Regions from separate parts of the Antiquaquibacter oligotrophicus genome, predicted to be linked through region 1. Evidence: predicted binding sites of a transcription regulator. Region 1 holds the regulator's gene; the other holds the start of a gene.
The links. Region 1 encodes HspR, which represses chaperone genes until heat shock. Its sites were predicted from a motif close to AAGTTGAGTCNNNNNGACTCAACTT; they were not measured.

Region 1 (4,641 bases):
TCGGTAACTGAGGTGCGAGTTGTACACCGTCCACAACTCGCCACCGGGGCGCAGGACGCGGGCCGCAGCCTCGAAGAGCTTCGAGGCGATACCGGTGTGCACGGCACCCGCGGAGTGGAACGGCGGGTTGAGGAGCACGAGATCGATGCTGTTCGCGTCCACGGTCGAGGCCGCGTCGTCCCGCAGCGCGGTGACGTTGGTGAGGCCGTTGAGGGATGCGTTGTCGCGCACCGCGTCGATCGCTGCTGCCGAGACATCCGTCGCCAGCACGCGAGTGTGGGGTCGGTCACGGGCGATCGTGAGTGCCAGGATGCCCGAGCCGGAGCCCAGATCGAGCACATCCACCGCGCGCGGCATCGCGTCATTCAGCACCGCGAGCATCGCGCGGGTACCGATGTCGAGGCGGCCCTGGGCGAAAACCCCGGGCGCCTCAGCCAAGTGAATGCCGGAGTCGGTTGTGTCGGCCGGGCCACCCACCGACCCGCGACAGGTCGAGTAGATCGGGTCTGACGCCACGAGCACACGTGACTTCTGGCGCGCGTGGGTCACATCCAGCCGGCCGAAATGCCTGCCGAGCACCTCGTTCATGCGGGGCGTCATGTGTTTGATGCGACCGCCGGCGAACACCGTGTCGACCCCCGCGTTCGCGAGGCGCCACGCAACATCGTCGACGCGGTCGAGCGAACGCGGCAGCTGCCAGAGCACAACAGATGCGCTCAGGTCGTCGGCCAACGAGACATTGCGGTGGTCGGAACGCCAGTCACCCGCGTTGGCGGCAAGCGCACGCTCGGCCACGACCGAATCCTGGAGCACCCGCACGTCGTGTGCTCCGAGCGCGATGGCGCCGAGCGTAAGGGCGCCGTAGTTGTCGTCGACGACCAGCACACCGTTGGGGTTGGCCGCGATCGCCTCGGCAGCGGTGTCGAGGATGAGGCGGTCCGAGGCATCCACCGCGAACAAGTTCGGTGCCTCGACGTCGGGCCACCGACGTAACCCCTCGAGCGCTATCCCAAATGCAGGAGATTCGGGCCGATCAGCCTCGGTCATGCGAATCCCAGGCCCATCGCGACGGGGTCTCCTGTATTTGGGATGACGGCGGGGCGCACGTCACCCGCGGCTGAGGGGCCGCCACACGACGACCTGGTTGGGCTTCTCGGTGCGGGCGCCCGCTCGCAGTGACACAACATCACCCGCGGAACCCGCAGCAAAGACGCGCCGACCCGGGCGGTTCAGCAATTCCTCTGCTAGCGCGTGCTCGAGCTCCCGCACCCGCTCCGACAGGGTTCGCACCTGGTCCTCGAGTTCGAGGATGCGGCGGATGCCCTCCAGGTTCAACCCCTCGGCGGAGAGCGCCGCGATCTCCCGAAGCTGCGCGACATCCCGCATCGAGTACCGGCGAGACTGCCCCGCCGTGCGCGTGGGGCTCACGAGCCCAAGCCGGTCGTACTGCCGCAGAGTCTGCGGGTGCATGCCCGCCAACTCTGCAGCTGCCGCGATCGCGAAGACCGGAGTGTCCAGATCCATCAGGTCTTCGCCTTCTGGAGCAGGTCGCCGCGCGGGTTCTCCTTCGGCATCGACTCGTCGAACTTACGGAGGAGTTCGGCCGCCTCATCCGTAAGCCTGGAAGGAACCGCGATCTCGACCTCGGCGAGGAGGTCACCGGTGCCCTTGGCGGAGGTCACTCCGCGCCCCTTGACGCGAAGAATCCGGCCATTGGGGGTACCGGGAGCGACCTTGAGCTTGACGGGGTCGCCGCCGAGGGTCGGCACCTCGATGGTCGCACCGAGAGCCGCCTCGACGAAGGTCACCGGAACGGTGACCCGCAGGTTGAGGCCGTCACGCTGGAACACCGGATGCTCGCGCACCGCAACCGTGAGCACCAGGTCGCCGGCCGGCCCGCCGTTGGGGCTCGGCTCGCCTTTGCCCTTGAGCTTGATCTTCTGGCCGTCCGCGACACCGGCGGGAATTTTCACCGTGATCGGGTTTCCGCCAGCCGCCTGCAGCTTGATCGTCTCGCCCTTGATGGCGGTAACGAAGTCGAGTGTGGTCGCCGCCGTGATGTCCCGCCCGGGAGTCGGGCCCTGACGGAAGCCCTGGCCACCGCCGAACATGCCCCCCAGGAGGTCCTCAAAGCTCGCGCCCTGGAACCCGCCACGCTGTTGCTGCCCGAACATGCCTCCGAAGACGTCCTCGAAGTTGCCGGGCTGGCCGCCCGCCGTGAAGCGGGCGCCAGAACCCATGGCGCGGATCTGGTCGTACTCGCGACGAAGCTCCGGGTCGGAGAGCACCGAGTTGGCCTCGCTGATCTCCTTGAACTTCGCCTCGGCGGCCGCATTTCCCGGGTTGGAGTCCGGGTGGTACTGCCGCGCGAGCTTGCGGTAGGTCTTCTTCAGCTCCGCTTCGCTGACGTCTTTGGAGACGCCGAGCACGGCATAGAAGTCCTTATCGAACCAGTCTTGACTTGCCACTGATGTGTCCTACTCTGCGGGTACCGCGACGGCCACTTTCGCCGGCCGCAGGAGACGGTCGCCCAGGATGTACCCGACCTCGATCACGTCCGCGATCTGGTTCTCGGTCACGCCAGGAGTCGGCAGCTGGACGACGGCCTCGTGGAACGCGGGGTCAAAAGCCTCGCCCTTCTCGCCGACGGCCTTGATGCCGTACTTGTCGAAGGCCGCCCGCAGTTTCTGAGCGATGAGGGTCACGGGTGCGCCCTCCACCAGGTCACCGTGCGCTTCGGCTCGCGCCAAGTCGTCGATGGTTGGCAGGAGGGACCGGAACACCTCGGCGATCACCGCTTCGCGGTTGGCCGCGCGATCCCGCTCGACACGAGTGCGAAAGTTCACGAGCTCCGCCTGAGCACGCAACATGTCGTTGCGCATCTCGGCAACGAGGTCGCGTTCCGCCTCGTCGAGGAGGGCCTGGTCCTCAGGGCTCAGGCCCTCCTCGACGGGAGCGTCGGACGGGTCGGATGCCGCGGCATCCGTGTCCTCGGCAGGCTCGCGAACATCGCCGGTCTCCGGGTCGATCCTCCGCTTGTCGCGGATGATGGGCTCGTCCCGCTGGTCGTCGTTGTTCTCGTTGTCGGCCATCGTTACTTCTTGTCGTCCTCGTCGTCCACGACCTCGGCGTCGACGATGTCCTCGTCGTTGCCTGCAGCGGCGGCGGGCTCCTCGGTCTCCGCGGCGGGCTGCTCGCCCTGTGCGGAGTAGATCGCCTCGCCGAGCTTGGTCTGGCTCTCGGTCAGCTTGTCGAACGCGGTCTTGACCGCGGCGTCGTCGTCACCGGCGAGCGCCGTCTTGAGCGCGTCGACGTCAGCCTGAACCTCGGTCTTGACGTCGTCTGGCAGCTTGTCCTCGTTGTCCTTGATGAGCTTCTCGGTCGAGTACGCGAGCTGCTCCGCCGTGTTGCGGGTCTCGGCCGCCTCGCGGCGCGCCTTGTCCTCGGCAGCGTGCTCTTCGCCCTCGCGCACCATCCGCTCGATGTCCTCCTTGGAGAGGGCCGAGCCACCGGTGATCGTCATCGACTGCTCCTTGCCGGTGCCCTTGTCCTTGGCGGACACGTGCACGATGCCGTTCGCGTCGATGTCGAAAGTGACCTCGATCTGCGGGATGCCGCGCGGTGCGGGGGCGATACCCGTGAGCTCGAAGGTGCCCAGGTTCTTGTTGTCGCGTGTGAAGTCGCGCTCGCCCTGGAACACCTGGATGGCCACCGACGGCTGGTTGTCGTCCGCGGTCGTGAAGGTCTCACTGCGCTTGGTCGGGATGGCCGTGTTGCGCTCGATGAGCTTGGTCATGATGCCGCCCTTGGTCTCGATTCCGAGACTCAGCGGGGTGACGTCGATGAGCAGAACGTCCTTACGCTCACCCTTGAGAACACCGGCCTGGAGGGCCGCGCCGACGGCGACGACTTCGTCAGGGTTGACGCCCTTGTTAGGCTCCTTGCCACCCGTGAGCTTCTTGACGAGCTCGGTCACGGCAGGCATACGCGTCGATCCACCGACGAGCACAACGTGGTCGATGTCGCCGACCTTGATACCCGCCTCCTTGATGACATCCTCGAACGGCTTCTTGGTGCGGTCGAGAAGGTCGCTGGTCATCGACTCAAACTGCGCGCGGCTGAGGGTCTCGTCGAGGTTGGCCGGGCCGTTCTCGGTGAGGCTGAGGTACGGCAGCTGGATGGTCGTGCTCGTCTGCGACGAGAGCTCCTTCTTCGCCTGCTCCGCGGCCTCCTTGAGGCGCTGCTTGGCGATCTTGTCGCCGGAAACGTCGACACCGGTCGTCGCCTTGAACTGCTTGATGAGCCAGTCAACGATGCGCTGGTCCCAGTCGTCACCACCGAGGCGGTTATCGCCGGCGGTCGCGCGCACCTGGATCGTGGAGAAGTCGTCGTCCTTGCCCACCTCGAGGAGGGAGACGTCGAAGGTTCCACCACCGAGGTCGAAGACGAGGATGAGCTCGTCTTCCTTGCCCTTGTCGAGGCCGTACGCGAGTGCGGCTGCGGTGGGCTCGTTGATGATGCGCAGCACGTTCAGGCCCGCGATCTCGCCGGCCTCCTTCGTGGCCTGGCGCTCGGAGTCGTTGAAGTACGCGGGAACGGTGATGACGGCATCCGTCACCGGCTCACCCAGGTACTGCTCTG
Region 2 (4,641 bases), 320 kb from region 1:
TCGTCGGCAAGAGCCTCGACAGCATCTCCGTGAGCAAAGTCGCGGGGTCGTCCCTCACGAGCGGCGGGTTCATGAAAGCCCTCGAGGCGATCAAGGCGGATGCCTCGTCCTAGGCGCACCCCGACGTGCTGAGCTTCGAGGGCATCGGAACCCTGTGGCAGGTGGAGACCGCTGAGCCGGTCGTAGCCGAGGTGGGACGTCGCATCCGCGACCGCGTCGACGCCTTCGACCTCGCCTACTCGCGGTTCCGCGACGACTCGCTCGTGAGCCGGTTGCGTGCCGCGCCCGCCTCGGTCGAACTGCCAGCGGATGCCCCGCGCCTCTTCGAGCTGTACCGAAAGCTCTACGCCGCCACCGGTGGGGCGGTCACTCCGCTCGTGGGTGCGAGCCTCGAACGTCTCGGTTACGACAGTGCATACCGACTGACGCCAGCGGGAGCTCCCGTTCCGGCACCACCGTGGGAAGACGCCATCGCCTGGGACGGGCGAACGCTCAGCGCGCTGCGACCGGTGACCGTCGACATCGGTGCGGCAGGAAAGGGCTACCTTGTCGACCTCGTGAGCGAGATGCTCGTGGATGCCGGCCACACCGAGTTCGTCGTGGACGCCAGCGGCGACCTGTACCGGCGCGGCCCGGGCACGATCCGCGTGGGGCTCGAGCATCCGGCAGACCCCACCCGCGCCATCGGAGTCGTCGAGCTCGGCACGGGTGCCGTGTGCGCGTCCGCGACCAACCGACGGGCGTGGGGTGACGGTCTGCACCACGTCATCGATCCGGTGACCGGGATGCCCGCCACCCGCGTGCTCGCAACCTGGGCGCTCGCGAGCACAGCCCTCGAAGCCGACGGCCTTGCGACCGCCCTGTTCTTCACTGAGCCGGAATACCTCACGCGCGACTTCGACTTTCAGTACGTGGTGGTCGACTCCACCGGGCGGGTAACGTACTCGCCAGACCTGACCGGGGAGATCTTCACATGAAGCAGTGGCTCGATCGCAGGCTCGGCGCGGTGCCGATGTACAAGCTCGTACTGTTCACGCTCGCGGCCATCACCATCACCGCTCTTGTGCTCTCGCTCTTCGGGCAGCTCACCTATCAGCCGCTCCCGATCCTCGCCTCCGCACTCGTGGCGGTCGGTTCGGCGGCCATCACCGGATGGCTCGCCTCCCTCATCGTGCGCCGGCCGTGGCATCCGGAGTCCTCGTGCATCACGGGTGTGCTCATCGCCCTCATCATCGTGCCGACCCTGGACCCGCTCGGGCTGCTCGGTATCGCGGTTGCGAGCACTATCGCCACCGTGTCGAAGTACGTGCTCGCATTCCGCGGAAGGCATATTCTCAACCCGGCCGCTCTCGGCGCGTGGATCATCGGGCTTGCAGGGCTCGGATTCCCGGCGTGGTGGACGGGAACCCCGTTCCTCCAGCCGGTCGTCATCGTCGGTGCGCTGCTCGTGCTGTACCGGCTTCGACGGCTCGATATGGCTCTCGTTTTTGTGGTCGTCGCGTCGGTCATCCGCATTTCGCTCGGTGTCACGCAGGGCAACGACCTCGCCTCCGTGCTGTCGTTCACCTTCCTCTCGTCGCCCATGTTCTTTTTCGTCGGGTTCATGCTCAGCGAGCCGCTCACCACACCGCCGAGGCGCTGGCAGCAGTGGCTGGTCGCCGGGATCGCGGGTGTGCTGTTCTCGGTGCCCTTCAGCATCGGGCCGATCTACTCCGACCCGCTGCTGGCGCTCCTCGTCGCGAACCTCATCGCGTTCGTTTTCGGTCAGCGCCGCGCCATCCGCATGACCTACCTCGGCAAGACGGCCGTCAACGACCGGACGTGGGAGTTGAGCTTCCAGCCGAAACATCCGGTGCACTTTGTGCCCGGCCAATACATGGAGCTGACGATCCCGCACCGCAAGACCGACTTCCGCGGGAGCCGCCGATACTTCAGCATCGCCTCCGCTCCCGACTCCGAAGCACCGATCACGTTCGCGATCACGGTTCCCTCGTCGTCGTCGAGTTTCAAGAAGGCCCTGCTCGAACTCGAACCCGGGGAAACCGTCCACGGCACGGGTGTGCACGGAGACTTCGTTTTGCCCGCGGATGTCTCGCAGCCGCTGTTGCTCGTCGCCGGCGGGATCGGCATTACCCCCTTCGCGTCACAACTCGGGTACGCGACGGACCGTGGCGAGAAGCGCGACGTCGTGGTCGTGTACGCGACGAGCACGACCGGCCCGCTCCCGTATCGTGAGCTTCTCGAGCGCACGGGAGCACGCGTGGTGCTCTTCGCACCCGAGGCACCTAGCCCCCTGCCCGCCGGTTGGGTGCACGCTGGCACGGGACGTGTGGATGCGGATGCCCTCGCCTCCGCGGTACCGGATGCCGTCCACCGCCGAACCTTCGTGTCGGGCCCACCCGGCCTCGTGAACGAGCTGCGCCGCACCCTCCGCAAGCGCGGGGTTCGTCACATCCATACCGACTACTTCAGCGGTTACTGATCTCCGCTTCTTCCCCATACAGTCACGCCGTTCGCCGGATGCGAACACGCTGGCACTCGGGCGTGCAGAGTGCTAATTTCGTCTTACTTGAGTCAAGGCGACTCAAGTTCTAGACGAAGGACAGATCATCATGGCAGTACTCTTCGACCCGTTCCGTGAGCTCGAGCGCGGCGCGACCCGACAGGGTCTCCGCCGGATGCCGATCGACCTCTATCGCGACGGCGATCACTACGTTCTCACCGCCGACCTCCCTGGTGTCGACCCGGGATCCGTCGATGTCGACGTCGACGGTCAGCTGCTCACCATCCGCGCCGAGCGGACCACACGCAGCCAGGGAGACGTGAAGTGGCTCACGCGTGAGCGCCAGGGCGGCGCCTACCTGCGTCAGCTGACGCTCGGTCAGGGAATCGACACCGCATCGATCTCCGCGAACTACGAGAACGGCGTGCTGAGCGTCGTCATCCCGGTGAGCGAGCAGGCGAAGCCGCGCAAGGTCGCAGTCTCGACCGGCACCCCCGCCGCGGAGACCGCCGAGGCCGCTGAGGTCACCGCGAGCTAGCGGCTCCCGCATCCCCGAGGTGCCCACTTCGGTTGGTTGTTTCACAAAAACACCCACCGAAGTGGGCACCTCACGTTAAGGGAGGGTCGGGTGTGGGACGTACCATCGCCCTATGGCGTCGTTTGAGGAGAAGGTCATCGTCTACGTCTCGACGACGGCCGAGTGGGAACGGTACCTCATCGACCACGGCACGGACGACGGTGTGCGCCTGAAGCTGCGCAAAAAACTGTCCTCCGCGCCCGGCATCACCTGGGACGAGGCCCTCGAGGTCGCACTGTGCCACGGCTGGATCGACGGCCAATCCAAGCGCCTCGACGACGACTACATGCTGCAGGCATTCACCCCGCGCCGGCGCAACAGCCCCTGGTCGCAACGCAACGTGGGCATCGTGGAGCGCCTCATCGCCGAGGGTCGGATGCGCGACGGCGGGCACGCCGAGATCGAGCGAGCCAAGGCCGACGGGCGGTGGGATGCCGCGTACCGGGTGAAGGACGCGGAGGTGCCCGCCGACCTGCAGGCGGCCATCGACGCCAACCCCGAGGCATCCGCGTTCTTCGCAACACTCACGAAGCAGAACCGCTGGGCGATGATCTTCCGTCTAAGTCAGCTCAAGCGCGCAGAAACCCGCGAACGAAACATCACCAAATACGTGGAGATGCTCGCCCGCGGGGAAAAGCTCTACTAAAGGTCACGGACACTCCCCACCAAAAACCCGCAGCACCACGCGACCACGGGGGCCTGGTTTCGAGACGGCGCTTTGCGCCTCCTCAACCAGCGGGAGGGTGCCTACGCCAGGCGCGCCGCGAGTGCCTTGTCGAGCGTGTCGAGGAACTCCTCGGTCGTCTCCCACTTCTGGTCCGGCCCAACGAGCAGCGCGAGGTCCTTCGTCATGTGGCCCTCTTCGACGGCCGTGATGACGACGTTCTCGAGCGTCTCGGAGAAGGCGGCGAGCTCGGGGTTGTTGTCCAGCTTGGCGCGGTGGGCAAGCCCACGGGTCCACGCGAAGATCGAGGCGATCGGGTTGGTCGACGTGGGCTTGCCCGCCTGGTGCTGGCGGTAGTGACGCGTGACCGTGCCGTGGGCTGCCTCGGCCTCGACGACCTTGCCGTCGGGCGTTGCGAGCACGGAGGTCATGAGGCCGAGCGATCCGAAGCCCTGGGCCACGGTGTCGGACTGCACGTCGCCGTCGTAGTTCTTGCACGCCCAGACGTAGCCGCCCTCCCACTTCATGGCGGAGGCCACCATGTCGTCGATGAGGCGGTGCTCGTAGGTGAGGCCGGCGGCGTCGAACTTCTCCTTGAACTCGGTGTCGAAGATCTCCTGGAAGATGTCCTTGAAGCGTCCGTCGTAGGCCTTGAGGATGGTGTTCTTGGTGGAGAGGTACACCGGGTAGTTGCGGGCGAGGCCGTAGTTGAGGGATGCCCGTGCGAAGTCGCGGATGGAGGCATCCTGGTTGTACTGCACCTGGGCGATGCCGTCGTCGGGTGCGTCGTAGACCTCGAACTTCATCGGCTCGGAGCCGTCTTCCGGTACGAACTCGACGGTGAGCTTGCCTTTGCCCTTGAAGACGAAATCGGTGGCGCGGTACTGGTCGCCGAAC

Region 2: LH407_RS05085 (Hsp20/alpha crystallin family protein) is a predicted target of HspR. The motif match lies at 2,567-2,591, and genes of this name have one in related genera.

What each region holds. Positions count from the first base shown of each region.
Region 1 is NZ_CP085036.1:1,344,211-1,348,851, forward strand. Features, by position in the region: gene LH407_RS06715 (class I SAM-dependent methyltransferase) at 1-1,047, opposite strand, end outside; gene LH407_RS06720 (heat shock protein transcriptional repressor HspR) at 1,108-1,524, opposite strand; gene LH407_RS06725 (DnaJ C-terminal domain-containing protein) at 1,524-2,468, opposite strand; gene LH407_RS06730 (nucleotide exchange factor GrpE) at 2,478-3,092, opposite strand; gene dnaK (molecular chaperone DnaK) at 3,095-4,641, opposite strand, start outside.
Region 2 is NZ_CP085036.1:1,027,197-1,031,837, forward strand. Features, by position in the region: gene LH407_RS05070 (FMN-binding protein) at 1-113, shown strand, start outside; gene LH407_RS05075 (FAD:protein FMN transferase) at 126-977, shown strand; gene LH407_RS05080 (FAD-dependent oxidoreductase) at 974-2,482, shown strand; gene LH407_RS05085 (Hsp20/alpha crystallin family protein) at 2,613-3,041, shown strand; gene LH407_RS05090 (YdeI/OmpD-associated family protein) at 3,154-3,726, shown strand; gene LH407_RS05095 (NADP-dependent isocitrate dehydrogenase) at 3,828-4,641, opposite strand, start outside.